2 regions of the Marinobacter sp. LV10R520-4 genome follow, and region 1 is predicted to be linked to the other one. Evidence: predicted binding sites of a transcription regulator. Region 1 holds the regulator's gene; the other holds the start of a gene.

Region 1 (6,966 bases):
CGCAAGGCGGGTTTCACCGCGGGCAAAAATCAGCATGTCGCGCACCTGTTGTTCCAGATGCGACAGACGCGACATGAGTCGATTAGCGCAGCGCTGGCGCATTTCTTCATCCAGATTGGGTTCGGTCAGGTGACCGCCGTACAGAATCGCCGCCGACAGGGGCGTGCGAATCTGATGCGCCAATGAAGCCACCATTTTGCCCATGGCGGACAAGCGCTGGGCATGGGCGAGCTGCGACTGTAACTGTCGGGTTTCGGTCATATCCGTCAGCAAAATTAGCTGGCCGGGCTGGTTTTCCATGGTGCGAATTTCAATACTGACCCGACGACCGTCTTTCAGGGAAATTTCGTGACCGTCGTCCTGGCGTGGCGCAAAGCAGCGCTGAATCACGTCAATCCAGTGTTCACCATCCAGCGGTTCTCCTAAAAGGCCAATGGCCGCAGGATTGGTTTGGGTGACCACACCCTGGCTGTCCAGCACCACCACGCCGGCTGGCAAGGCTTTTAACAGCGTAGTGAGCTGATCTGCCAGCTGTTCTTTTTTCTCCAGCTCTTGCTGGCGCTGCAGACTCTCTTCCGATAACTCGCCGGAAAGCTGGTTAACACGAGACTCCAGAGTGCGGTAAGAATCGGTAATCTGGCGCGACATGCGGTTGAACATGTCTAAAGCGGAATCTACCGCGTCATCACTTTGCTGCGGGAACAGCGCCGTTACCTTGCCATTCACATCGGCGGCGGCGTTAGCCCGTGCGCTGGTCTGCCCGATTGCAAATTGTGCGTGATTCATAACCCTTTCCCTTACCCAGGGTGATCGGTGTTGCCGCTGCGCAAACCGTTCACTGGTGATTCGTTATGGGCTAACAAGCTAGCTTCGTGCCAACTCAATATTTCTTATGTTTTTCAATAGGAAAGGATTTTTAAAAAAAGGCAGATGACGGGTTTCCGTCACTTTAAAACGACAAAAGCGCCAGCGGTTACAAACCGTTGACGCCATTTCAAGATTGCTGATCCGGTGTTTTCAGCCGGCTGCCCGAGCCTCTGGGGTACGCTGCCCTCAGACTTCGCCCGCCTCTTCACGAAGACCGTACTTGCGGACTTTTTCCACCAGAGTGGTACGGCGAATACGCAATTTTTCCGCAGCCCGGGCCACTACGCCGCCGGCTTCATCGAGCGCCTGTTGAATCAGTTCACGCTCCAGATTACCCAAATAGTCTTTCAAATCAAGCCCGTTTACCGGTAATAGCGCAGGCGAATCAAACCCAACCAGGCCAGATGCGCGAGATGGCAGGCCAGGCTCCTCAAAATCGACGTGATCTTCATCGTAATCGTCAACATAGCGAAATTTTTTCGGCAGTTCCTGCACACCAATCACCCCAAACGGATTCATGATGGCCAGGCGTTCTACCAGGTTCGCCAACTCACGCACGTTGCCGGGCCAGTCATGACGACACAAATTCATAATGGCGGCGGAGTTCAGGCGCAGCGATCCGCGTTTCTCTTTTTCCATGCGCGCCACCAGTTCGTTGATCAGCAGCGGAATATCTTCAACCCGCTCACGTAGCGCTGGCATCTCAATGGGAAACACATTCAGTCGGTAATACAGATCTTCGCGGAAGGTGCCACATTGAATCATGTCTTCCAGGTGTTTGTGGGTAGCGGCGATGATACGCACATTGGCAAATTTAGTGTGGTTGCTCCCGACCCGCTCGAACGTACGCTCTTGCAACACCCGCAGAATCTTTACCTGCATATTCAACGGCATGTCGCCTATTTCGTCCAGAAACAGGGTGCCACCCTCGGCCAACTCAAAACGGCCCACACGAGCGGTTATCGCGCCGGTGAACGCGCCTTTTTCATGACCAAACAGCTCGCTCTCCAGCAGTTCCGCAGGAATGGCACCGCAGTTTACCGGCACAAAGGGTTTATCACGGCGGCTGGAATGGTAATGCAGATTGCGTGCGACCACTTCTTTGCCGGTACCGGATTCGCCCGTCACCAACACACTGACTTCTTTGTCTGCTACCTGTTCCATCAGCTGGCGTACCTGCTGAACTTTGCGACTGGTACCCACCAATGAGCGGAACAGCTGCACGCCGCGAATCTGGCCGCGCTCGCGGGCCCGGTTGTAATGATCGTGGAACACTTGGGCACGGTACAGCGAATCAATAAATTTGGTGTAGCCAAATGGCCACTCCAGGCGCGCAATGATTCGCCCGCGCTGTTCGTCATTCAGACTGGAAAAATCAGGGTCGCCAATGCACAGAACGGGGATGCAGGGAGACCATTTGCACAAGGCCTTGATCGTGGCTTCGGCGTTGGCATCGTCGCCTTGCACGATGACCACCGAGACCGCCTGCGCGTCTGCTTCGCTGGCACCTGACAACACATCGCAGGCCTTGCTACCAGCCAACCAGCTCTCTTCGCCAAGAAACTCGAGGATGGTCGTAATATCGCGGCAGCGCTCAGCAACTTCACTGAACACCAGCACTGTGTTGGGCTTCAACATTCCAGGCAGTCTCTTGTAGAATTTGTGCGATATTTAAGACCTTAACCGGCTCGGAGTCAATTTTATGACGCCAAACCCTACAAAATCTCGTTCACACGCGCCGACGATCTGGCGCTTTACGCAATTCGACCGCCGGGCCAGTGCCGCGTCTGGCTCAGGGCCGGGACGAGGACACCTTATGGTAGGCTTTAGCTGCGCTGCTGTTGCGGTTGACTTCTTTCAATTCGAGCTGCGCTGCGGCCTTGGCCTGGTGGGCAGAGCTGTCAGCGGCGTCGACGAACTCCTGCACCCGCTGTAGTTGATCACGCACTGTTTCAGCTGGCAGTTGCCCCTGTTCCAGCGCTTCAAGCAAGGGTTCGATAGCGGGCTTTATCTCTGGGTTCAGGCGGCTAATCAGCTCCCAGTCCTGGTCTTTCAAAGCCTGCTGCATGTGCTCGAGCAGCTGCTCCAGATGTGCCATTGCAGGGTGGTCTGCGGCCATTTTTCATTGCTCCTGTTCAGTGATCTGCAACCGGGTGCGAATACCGATGCACTTACATTTACCCATGTTACACCTTAGCGGCGCACAGCACGACGTACGGCAGCCGAGGTAGATCGACACGGCCTGGTTCCGGCAAACTTCTCAAAACGGAAGTAGACAGCGGGCACCGCGGCTTTGAAGCTGTTATGATGTTGGGCTAATTTCAGGTTTCAGTGGATTCCGGTGTCCATGAATCTCACAGCGCCAATCACACTAGCATTAATAGCAGCAACAACAGTCGCGAGGGTATATGGCAACAGCGTGGCATTCCCATCTTGCCGGTAAACTGGCACTGGCGCAGACATTGTTACGGCTTGCCGTTAACAGCAATCAGCCCTTACAGCAGGAAGCCTGCAAACAAGGGGCCATTGAACTGATGCTGCGATCGCGAAGGCTGCTGCTGTATACCCTGGCAGTGTGCTATCAGCAACGCAAAGGGCAACCCCAAAGCATTGACCAACTGGGCGAGCTGATCGGAGCCGATGCGCCGGAAGTTCAGCAACTGCTGGCATTGCAAGCCAGCGCTGACAGTTGGTGGAACCAACTGGAGCAACTTGGAGACGCGCAGAACCGGCCACCTGCGGCAAAAAAAACCGTCAGCAACGACAACATTATTGCCATCACTGCGGCCGTAGGCGCAGACCGTTCGCTGGCATCGGTTCAAGCCAGCCTAAGCGCATTTAAGCAATTTTCAGCCGATGTGGAAGCAAGACACAGCGAGTGGTAAAAAATCCCCGCACACGCTTTCCCGTTGGCGAACATAAAGGTTCGGAACATGTCACCATCGTTTTTTGAAATTATTCAACTCAGCAATGGCGATTACGCGTTGCGCCGCGTTGACGACGACGGCGCGCCATTGGTGCGCATCAGTTTTTCCGAAGAAGCCAAAGACATGATGGATGACCGCCAGATGCAAGTTGCCAAAGCCATGATTGCGGCAGGCATTGACGCCGCGGGCGATAACGCCCAGGACCTAGACTGGGATAGCAGCGACAACGACAGCGACGTCGAGTGGTTTGATGCGCCCCACAGCCCGACGCTGCATTAAACTCTATTAGCGCTAGCGCAAGGCTCTTTACTAACGCTGGCGCAAATCTCTTTACTAACGCTGACGCAAAACGACGCCGTGACTGTTACCCGCGGCGGATGCCGCCTGAAGTGCCTCAAAACACGCTTTGTTCAGCTTTTCGGTCCACAGCACCACCGCGTGACATGTGCCGACCCTCAGCGCCCGCTCCGCCAACTGGCGCGCCGGATGCTCGGCACTGGAACGCAAAACCAGCAGCTCACCGGCAACAATACCGTGCATTTTTTGCCATTTGCTGACCAGCTCCTGAGGTGGGTCTATCCATGCCAGCCAGCGCTTTTCCTGGTTCAGCTGGGTCAGCATTGGCAGTAACAGCTGAAAATTTTCCACCTGGCCCTGGGGCAATATGATTTCGGTGACGTTACCAGCAGACACCGGGGCTGGCCGTGGCTGAACTCGCACAGGCTGCGCCTGCTCTGCCACTCGCGCTGCGATCTGTTGCTGGTATGCAAGATTGCCGTTAAAGCTCAGTTGTTCCATGATTCCCCGCCCTTCTTTGTGTCGGTTTTCTGTCGCTACGGATCAGTGCAGGTCTGAGCGGCGGATAACGCCAACGCCCAACCCTTCAATGAACAGATCCTGCTCGGTCAGATCCACTTCAATCGGCGCGAAGTCGTCGTTTTCCGCCACCAGATACACTTTATTACCTTCTTTACGAAAGCGCTTCACCGTCACTTCATCACCTACCCTGGCCACCACAATCTGGCCGTTGTGAACGTCCTGAGTGCTGTGTACTGCCAGCAAGTCACCGTCTAGAATGCCGATATTCTTCATGCTCATACCACGCACTCGAAGCAGATAATCCGCCGCCGGCGAAAAAAAGCCGGGCTTTAAAGTGCAGTGGTCTTCCACGTGCTCCTGAGCCAGAATCGGGCTACCGGCTGCCACTTGGCCAATTACCGGCAAGCCAAGGTCTTGCTCGCTTTCTGGCAGGCGAATACCGCGGCTGGCGCCGGGCACCATTTCAATAGCGCCTTTGCGCGCCAATGCCCGCAAATGCTCTTCTGCCGCATTGGCGGAGCGGAAACCCAGCTCAGCTGCAATTTCGGCACGGGTGGGCGGATACCCGGTTTCATCCAGGTAGCGGCGAACGATATCCAGCACTTGGGACTGCCTGGCGGTAAGCTTCATATTCGGGATCCGCTGTGTCATAACATACCCTGTTTGTTTATACAGTGGTTTGACTATATACAGTGTTTTATCCAGTGTAAACCCTGTTTGCAGCATTTCCCCCGCTTGCGCTGTTACCAGCGTCAGATACCTAATATGCTATGATAATTCTACCGTTACGGGCCGCACTTGAAGCGCTGAAGACTGATCCAAGGGTGTAATAATGACGCAAAAGAACTTCTGCAAAATCCCCTCTGTAACCCACACTGCCAGCGGAGCAGAGCGCCGGGTTGGTGTTGAAATCGAGCTTTCGGGTTTAAGCTACGAAGCGCTGGTGAGCGAGGTCGCCAACCTGCTGGACGGCGCGCCGCAACCGCGGTCGCGCTACGTAACTGCAGTAGACACGCCACTGGGTGAGTTTGTGATTGAGCTGGATTCTGACCCCATTAAAGATCTGGACCTGACCGGGGCCGACGTTCCAGAAAGCCTGCGCGAGCTGGGTGGCCAGGCTATGGACGTGATTGACGCCGCGGCCGAGCGTATTGTTCCGCTGGAAATTGTTGGGCCGCCTATCGGTTTTTCCCAGGTGGAAGAGGTTGAGCGGCTGGTTAAAGAACTGCGTAACCTTGGCGCTCTGGGCAGCCGCGAGTCCATTTATTATGCCTTCGGGCTGCAACTGAACCCGGAACTGCCAGATTTACAGGCGTCCACCATTACGCGCTATTTACAGGCGTTTGCCGGCTTGTACGAGTGGCTAAAAAAGCGCCATCAACTGGATGTCAGCCGGCGTTTTACACCCTACATAGAGCCCTGGGCGCCTCGCTACACAGAACTGCTGATGCAAGATGACTACGCGCCATCGTTGGAGCAGTTGATGGAAGACTACCTGCAGCACAACCCCACCCGAAACCGGGCACTGGATCTGCTGCCGCTGTTTGCCCATCTGGATGCGCCCTTGCTGGCCCGCCATGTGCAGGACCCACGTATCAAAAAACGGCCCACCCTGCATTACCGGCTACCGGACTGCGACATCGACAACCCGCAGTGGAATTTTTCTTCGGTATGGAATGACTGGGTAATACTGGACGACATTGCCAATAACAACGACGACCTGGCGCAGCTGCGGGCCCAGTTTCGCGACTCCGGCACCATCAGCCTGCACAATCTGACCCACAGCAAACCGGAAACCATTCACCACTGGCTTGAACACAAAGGCTATGTCTGAATCGATATCTGAACGGATGGAAGAAGAGTCTCCGCCCGGGCTGACCATTGGTATCAGTGGTCCGCGCCGGCGCGGACCGGCCCAGCGGCTGATCATGCTGGCGCTGCGCCTGCAGGGAGCGCACACCCATTACATACGCCCCGGTACGCGGGTGAACGTTAGCATGCTTGACGGCCTGGTGCTTTCCGGAGGCACTCACGTGCAACCGGAATTGTACGGCCAGCAGCCCATGGTAACGGCAAATTACGATAAACGCCGTGATGAAACCGATCAGCGCCTGCTGGCAGAAGCGGAAGCCCTGAACCTGCCGGTGCTGGGAATATGCCGCGGCGCACAGTTGATTAATGTGTATCGCGGCGGCTCGCTGTGCCAGAACGTGACCCCACTGCGGCAGAACACCCGCCATCGCCCGCTGCTGTTGCCCCTGCAAACCGTGAAGGTAGTGGACAACACCCGCCTGAGCCAGATCATGCAGGCGCCGGTTATCGGCGCAAACCGTATTCACAGCCAGGCTATTAA
Region 2 (6,966 bases), 490 kb from region 1:
CTGGTCAGCGACGTTTGGGTTGCGAGTCAGGTTCTTATCCAGTATCTGCTGGCGCCAGGGTGTGGCTTTGTCGCGCCAGTCGATGCCGTCAAGCAGTTGTTCTACCAGCAATGGGTCAAACCCCATGGCTTTGCCCACGTCGCGAATGGTGCTGCGCGGGCGATAACGGATAACGGTGGCGGCTATGGCTGCGCGGTCGCGGCTGTAGCGCTGATAAATGTATTGAATCACTTCTTCGCGCCGCTGGTGCTCAAAATCGACGTCTATATCCGGTGGCTCGTTGCGGTCTTTGGAAATAAAACGCTCAAACAGCAGGTCGACTTTTGCCGGGTTCACTTCGGTAATGCCCAGGCAATAGCACACCGCAGAGTTAGCTGCTGAACCACGGCCCTGGCACAGAATGCCGCGGCCGCGGGCAAATGCGACTATGTCCTCAATGGTCAGGAAATAGTGCTCGTATTGCATCTCCGAAATCAGCCCCAGCTCTTTGTGAATCAGCGCCTGCACCTGTAGCGGTGTGCCGTCCGGGTAGCGCCGGCGTTCGCCTTCGCGGGTGAGTTGCAGTAAATAACCGGCGGCGCTGGTGCCGGCTGGTACCAGGTCGGGCGGGTATTCATAGCGCAGGCTGCCGGGTTCAAATGTGCATTGCCGGGCGATCACCTGAGTTTGCTGCAGCCACGCGGCGGGAAACAGACGCTGTAATACCGCAACGGGGCGCAGGTAACGTTCACCGTTTTGAAACAGACAATGGCCGGCGCTTTCCAGATTGGTGTGGTTGCGCAGGGCAGTGAGTACATCCTGCAGGGGCTGGCGTTTGCGGCAATGCATGTGCACGTCGCCACTGGCGGTGATAGGGCAGCGTAATTCCCCGGCCAGCCAGCGTATGCGGGCCAGCTGTAGTTCTTCAGCGGATTCCAGAGTGCGTGAGGCTGCTAGCCACAGCCGCCGGTCAAACAATCGCAGCAGCCATTCACCCGCCGTTAGCGCTTGCTGGCTGTCGGCGCTGGCCAATGTTGGCGGTAACCACAAACACAGGCAGTCGTCCAGCGCGTGTACTTCCAGGTCACGGTAATACAGCTGGTACTGGCCTTTTTCCGCACGTCGCCGGGCGCTGGTGATCAGCTGGCACAGTTGGCCATAGCCTTTGCGGGTACGCGCCAGCAGTATGAAGCGGGGCGTGCAGGCCCCAGGCGGTGCGTCGCTCAATTCAAACCAGCTGCCGGTAATGAGTTTTACCGGGCTGTTTTTAAGCGCCGCCCAGGCGCGGGGAATACCAGCCACCGAGCAGGCATCGGTAATGGCCAGGGCGCTATAACCCAGCCCTGCGGCTTGTTCTGCCAGCTCATGGGGATGCGAGGCGCCGGTCAGAAAACTGAAGTTGCTGAAGCAGTGCAGCTCGGCGTAGCTTTCATGGCTTTCACCACTTATATAACTTTCAGACTGCATCAGCCAAACCACCCGTGTATGTGCCAGCCCTGACTGGCATCCCGAAATACCCAAGCCAACTGGCCGCTGGGTAATTGAGCGATGTAATAATCCCGCTGTACCCTTTGGCCATCCCACCATCCGCCACTGATGCGTTCCGGGCCGGAAAACCAGGCCTGCGGCTTAGTGTGTAACGGCTGAGGTTTATGCATCAGCCACAGCGGGCGGCAAGGTAACGGATTCTCCGCAGCGCTGGCTTTGCGCTGTTTGCGTTGTACATCGGCACTGGCCCAGGCCTGCTCAGGGCGGTGATCAGCGTGTGGCGCCAGCTGTTGCAACGCGCCGTCGCCCAGCCGGGCCTGCAGGCGGCTGATCAGCGTGTGCCAGGCTTCGTTCATATCTTGGGTTTCGCCCAACAAATCCTGTCCGCTGGCGGCTTCACGCCCAATAAAGCGTTTTACCAGCAATACCAGTGACACCACCGGAGCTTGCAAAGGCTGTTGTTCAAAGCGTAGGCGAATCAAATTCAGAAAAGCCTCCGCCCGATGCTCCGGGCCGGACGTGCGTATGTGCAGGCGGGTGGGTTCTGTGTAGCGATAGCACAACAACAAATTCAGACTGTCGGTTTCCTGCTGGCGCCAGCACAGATCTTCTTCCAGCTCGCTCAATATGCGCTGCAACGGAAACAGCAGTCCCTGGGAATGTTCGATGTCTTCGACAAAATCCGCTTGCTGGCGAAACCGGTGCGGGGGCTGCCAGGGCGTTTGTGGGTCTGGACGTGACCCTTGTATTTTTTGACTGTGAGCCAGAATTTTCGGGCCCAGCCGTCGCGCCAGTTCGGCTGCGGGCAGGGCGAACAGGTCGCCCAGTGTATTCAGGCCTAACCGCTGCAGGCGGGTGCAGGCCTGGGCGTCAAACTCTGCTGCCGGCAGTAGCAGCTGATCCAGCAGACGCTGCATGTGGCCCTGGTCGGCGCTGCATTCACCTTTGCCGGTGCGGGCAATCAGCCTTGCTGCCAGCGGGGTGTGACCAATGCCCAGCCAGGCCGTCAGGCGGCGTTCGTTCAAGCCTTGCTCTATGGTTTCCCACACCGCCGGCAAACCACCGTACAGCTTTTGCAGACTGCCGATTTCAGCCAGCAGGCCATCCGGCGGCACCAGGGTAATGTGGGCGGCGCAGCGGTACAGCCAGCGGGCCTGGTCTTGCAGTACCCGGGCTTCCTGCTGCGGATCGGTACGGACCATCGCCAGATCTGCCACCAGGCTAAGCGCGGTTTTCAGCCGCATGCCGGGCTGCACGCCTTGGCTGCTGGCCTGAGCGCAGGCCTGAAGTACCTTCTGGCCAGAGGCGTCCACAATCACCAGCGCTGCGTCCTGCTTTCGGGAGCGGCGGATATGGTCCAGCAATAACTGAGGAAAATGCAGATGTAACCACAGCATAAAGGGTTACCGGGCCGGCCTGGGCCAGGGACCCTTAACCACGCGGCTGGTTTCGGCCACGGCCCGGCCAGCCCGCTGCGGTAACGGCAGCTCGCAGTGCTGGCCCGGCCAGCTGCCACGGCGTTTGAGTATTTGCACCTGCAGGCATTGATTGGCGTCTGGCTGCAACTCAAGGCGCAGAGCCGCTGGCGAATTTTGCGCGGCATGGCAGCGTTCGCGAAACAATACGCACACGTTGCTGCCGGCTTCAGCGGCCAGCTGCAAGCGCCGCACATCCCGCAACGCCAGCTTGCCGGGCCAGGCCATAACCAGCCCGGTGACCGGTGAGCGCAGGCAGTTTTCCAGAGTCCATAAAAAATCGCCGCTGTCCTGGGTGTGAATCACCACTACTTGGTCAAGATCAACCCCTTCACGCACCAGTGCCGGGGCATAGGGAATGTGCGGCGGGTTCAGCCAGAATACGGTTTTTCCGCTATGGGTCAGGCGCTGCATCAGTGGCAGAAGCAAATGCAGCTCGCCAATGCCGGGCGTGTCCAGCAGGCATTCACTGAGTGCTCCCCGCGGCCAGCCCAGCCCGCCCAGCTGGTTATCCAGCGCTTGGTAACCGGTAGATTCTGCCAGTTGACTGGTGTGAGCAGGCTGATGGCCCTGCCAGATACGTGCGCTTTGCTTCAGGGCGGATAGAAGTTCATTCATGGCTAAATCTCGAGGTACTGTTTAAATATACAGTATTCCGAACAGAGCCGGATTTCAACCGCCAGGATTAAGAATTCGAATGACCGGGTCACCGTTTACAGTGGTAGTCTTAGCGTAAAATGAAAACTGGAAAGGAAATTTTATGGCAATGATTGCAGGTGTCGACCTCGCCTGGCAGGGCAATCGCAACCCTACGGCTATTGCGGTAGGGAACGTTGCCGATGGCGCTATAGCGGTAACCAGCGTGTTTGAAAACCTTCACGGTTTTGACGCCGTTGCCAGCGCCCTAGATTCTGTTGAGGGTCTTCACGGCGTGGCGGTAGACGGCCCACTCATTATTCGTAACCCGAGCGGGCAGCGGCCCTGTGAGCGCGGTATTGCGGTGGCTTATGGTGCGCGGAAGGCGTCTTGCCACGCTTGCAATCTGACGCTATTTCCTGCGTCGAACGGCGTGTTGCTGGGTGATCATTTGCACGCAGCCGGCTTTGGCCATCTGGCTGTGCCCGGGCAAAAGTGGCAGCTGGAGTGTTACCCCCACCCAGCGCTGATCGAAATATTCCAACTGCCGGAGCGTCTGCTTTATAAAAAGGGCCAGGTAGCGGGTAAGCGCCAGGGCCAGGCCCGGCTTGCCAGTTTGCTACTGAGTCTTGCGCAGTCCCAAAGAATGGCGTTAACCATAAGCTCATCATTTTCACCCTATCTGGATACGCAACGTATTCACTTTTTGCGTGGCGCAGCTCTGAAGCATAACGAAGACGTTCTGGATGCGATTGTTTGCCTGTATATTGCGGCTTTGTACCAGGCTGGGAGCAGTGAACGGGTATTCGGCTGCACGGAACACGGCTACATCTACGTGCCCCAGGGCGCATGCTGAATCATGCTGAATAAAGAGGCTTTATGAACGAACTGACCGAAACCAACATTGAATGCCCCTACTGCGGTGAGTCTATTGAGGTGCTGATCAACCCTGAAGATGCGCAGCAATCATACATCGAGGACTGTCAAGTGTGCTGTAAGCCGATCACCTTTGTGGTGACAGAGGCAAACAACGGTGACTTGTCGGTGGCCGTGTACAGCGAGAATGACACTTATTGAGCTTTAAGGTGCATGATCAGTAATCCTAAACGAGGCGCTAACAATGATTGACGATTGGGTGCGTCCTCGCCGATAGTTGATTTTACAAATCATTCACGTTAACTGGACCCTGCTGATGATAGACGACGATACATTGACCGCACTGAAAACCGCTTTTACCTTTATGCCGCAGCCGGTAGAAGTAAACCGTTACGATTACGGTGACGATGCCGACAGGGTGCTGGCGCAGGTAAATTTTGTGCGTGAAGTGCTGGCCCACCACGGTATAGACCCGGACGAAGTGGCTGGTGACATCAATCCTGAATCGTCGCCGAACTCCTGCTACTAGGGTTGCGCGGGCTTAATCGGCCAAGCCAGGTGGCCGGCCATTTGTCACTGCCAATACCCGGATATAAGCGCCGTGCTGGATTAGTTGCGGATGTACTGGCAAATGGCTATTGGTTTTCGCACCCGATAGTTGTCCAATACATTCCTTACCGCCAACACACACAGATTCCGCAATAACCGGGTGATAAAAATACGCATGTTTCATGAGCTGAGTTTAGGCGGAATGCTGTTCAGCCCTTTGGTGGTGCTGGGGCCGTTGGCGTTTTTGATGACCATGGCCACTCGTTGGGTTCTGCACCGGCTGCGCTTGCGGCGTTATATCTGGAAAGATGCCTGGTTCGATGTGGGGCTTTTTGTGTGTTATCTGGCGCTGACAATTTACTGGGTGGGAGACTGAAGCGGACTTATGGGAAAATTATTGCGTGTTGGGGTTACTCTGCTGGTGGTTGTTGCGGCCATACTGGCCGGCAACTGGATATGGAACCACTATTTGCATTCGCCCTGGACCCGCGATGGCCGTATTCGCGCAGATGTTATTACCGTAGCGCCCGACGTATCCGGCTGGGTAACCCGCCTTGAAGTAAGCAACAATCAGCCGGTTAACAAGGGCGACTTGCTGTTTGTGATTGATGAATCCCGCTATCAGGCCAAAATTGCCGAAGCCGGCGCTTATCTGGCGCAAAAGCGCAGCGCCTGGGAACTGGCTCAGCATCAGTATCAGCGCCGCGAAGGCTTGAGCGGCCGCCAGACGATCAGCGACGAGAATCTGGAAACCTACCGCATTCAAACCGAGTCAGCCAAAGCCAGTTACGAGTTGGCTCAGGCTGAGCTGGCAACGGCCCGTATTGACCTTCAGCGCACCCGGGTAATGGCGCCTGAAACCGGCACTGTTAGCAATCTCAATCTAAGCGCAGGCAACTACGTGAACCAGGGCCAGCCGGTGGTGTCTCTGGTGGAGAAAAGCTCGTTTTACGTGACCGGTTACTTTGAAGAAACCAAGCTTCAGAAAATTTACGTCGGCCAGAGTGCCCGGGTAACACTGATGAGCGGCGGTGAAATGCAGGGCAAGGTCACCAGTATTGCCCAAGGCATTGCCGACACCAGCGTTAGTAGCAACGGCCAGTTGTTGCCACAAGTGCAGCAGGCGGTGAACTGGGTACGCCTGGCCCAGCGCATCCCGGTGGATATCACTCTGGACTCACTGCCGCCAGGCCTCAATCTTAGCGCCGGTATGACGGTTTCAATCTATCTCGACACCGATCAGTAATATGCAGCTACACCCCTGGCTGGCAAAGTTGCTGATGCCCGACAAGCACGCGGTGATTTTCGCCATCAAAGGCCTTATCGCCATGGCCATGGCGCTGTTCACCTCCATGTATCTGGGGTTGGAGCGACCTTACTGGGCCCTGGTCGCAGCTATTTTTCTACAGATCCGTCCGGAAAGCGGGATGGTGATCGAAAAAGCCGTGTGCCTGATTCTGGGATCACTGCTGGGGGGTGCTGTAGGCATCCTCATACTCGCGCTGCTGATACCTTACCCGCTGCTGGCACTGGCCAGTCTGGCGTTGTGGGTGAGCCTGAATTCCGCGGCTGCGGCCATGGTGCACAGCAAAAACTTTATTTATGCCTTTGCCATGGCCGGCATGACCGCTGCTTTGGTGGTGATTCTGGTGATGGCCAACGCCGAGGCCGCCAGCAGCAAGGCAGTGTTTGATATTGCCCAGGCTCGTATCAGTGAAATAACCGTGGGCGCGGTGTGTGCCATGTTGGTCAGCAAGCTGCTGTGGCCAATGATGGTGAAAGACCAGATGCGCGACGACGCCCGCACGGTGATTAACAGAACCCTGGAAAATCTGACCTTCGAGCTGGACCCTCAAAGCTCCCACGATCAGCGCCACCACAGCGCCGAGCAGATTCTGGAAACCCTGGTTGCGCTGGCAGACGACTCCAGCGCCGTGGTGTATGAAAGCCCGGAGGGTCCGGG

Evidence for each region. The regulator LexA, encoded in region 1, represses DNA repair genes until DNA is damaged. The targets are predictions, from matches to a motif close to CTGTNTNNNNANACAG.
Region 2: the regulator LexA is predicted to act here: its motif matches at 3,578-3,593, upstream of imuA (translesion DNA synthesis-associated protein ImuA).

What each region holds. Positions count from the first base shown of each region.
Region 1 covers NZ_PDJM01000001.1:2,745,503-2,752,468, reverse strand. The annotation lists gene ATG98_RS13470 (sensor histidine kinase) at 1-786, opposite strand, end outside; gene ATG98_RS13465 (sigma-54 dependent transcriptional regulator) at 1,054-2,505, opposite strand; gene ATG98_RS13460 (SOS cell division inhibitor) at 2,660-2,986, opposite strand; gene ATG98_RS13455 (DUF6586 family protein) at 3,276-3,752, shown strand; gene ATG98_RS13450 (hypothetical protein) at 3,801-4,073, shown strand; gene ATG98_RS13445 (cell division inhibitor SulA) at 4,128-4,592, opposite strand; gene lexA (transcriptional repressor LexA) at 4,635-5,243, opposite strand; gene ATG98_RS13435 (amidoligase family protein) at 5,446-6,447, shown strand; gene ATG98_RS13430 (gamma-glutamyl-gamma-aminobutyrate hydrolase family protein) at 6,440-6,966, shown strand, end outside.
Region 2 covers NZ_PDJM01000001.1:3,233,583-3,240,548, forward strand. The annotation lists gene ATG98_RS15690 (error-prone DNA polymerase) at 1-1,446, opposite strand, end outside; gene ATG98_RS15695 (Y-family DNA polymerase) at 1,446-2,864, opposite strand; gene imuA (translesion DNA synthesis-associated protein ImuA) at 2,871-3,560, opposite strand; gene ATG98_RS15705 (DUF429 domain-containing protein) at 3,703-4,434, shown strand; gene ATG98_RS15710 (CPXCG motif-containing cysteine-rich protein) at 4,458-4,655, shown strand; gene ATG98_RS15715 (penicillin-binding protein) at 4,771-4,983, shown strand; gene ATG98_RS15720 (DUF1656 domain-containing protein) at 5,179-5,379, shown strand; gene ATG98_RS15725 (HlyD family secretion protein) at 5,389-6,249, shown strand; gene ATG98_RS15730 (FUSC family protein) at 6,251-6,966, shown strand, end outside.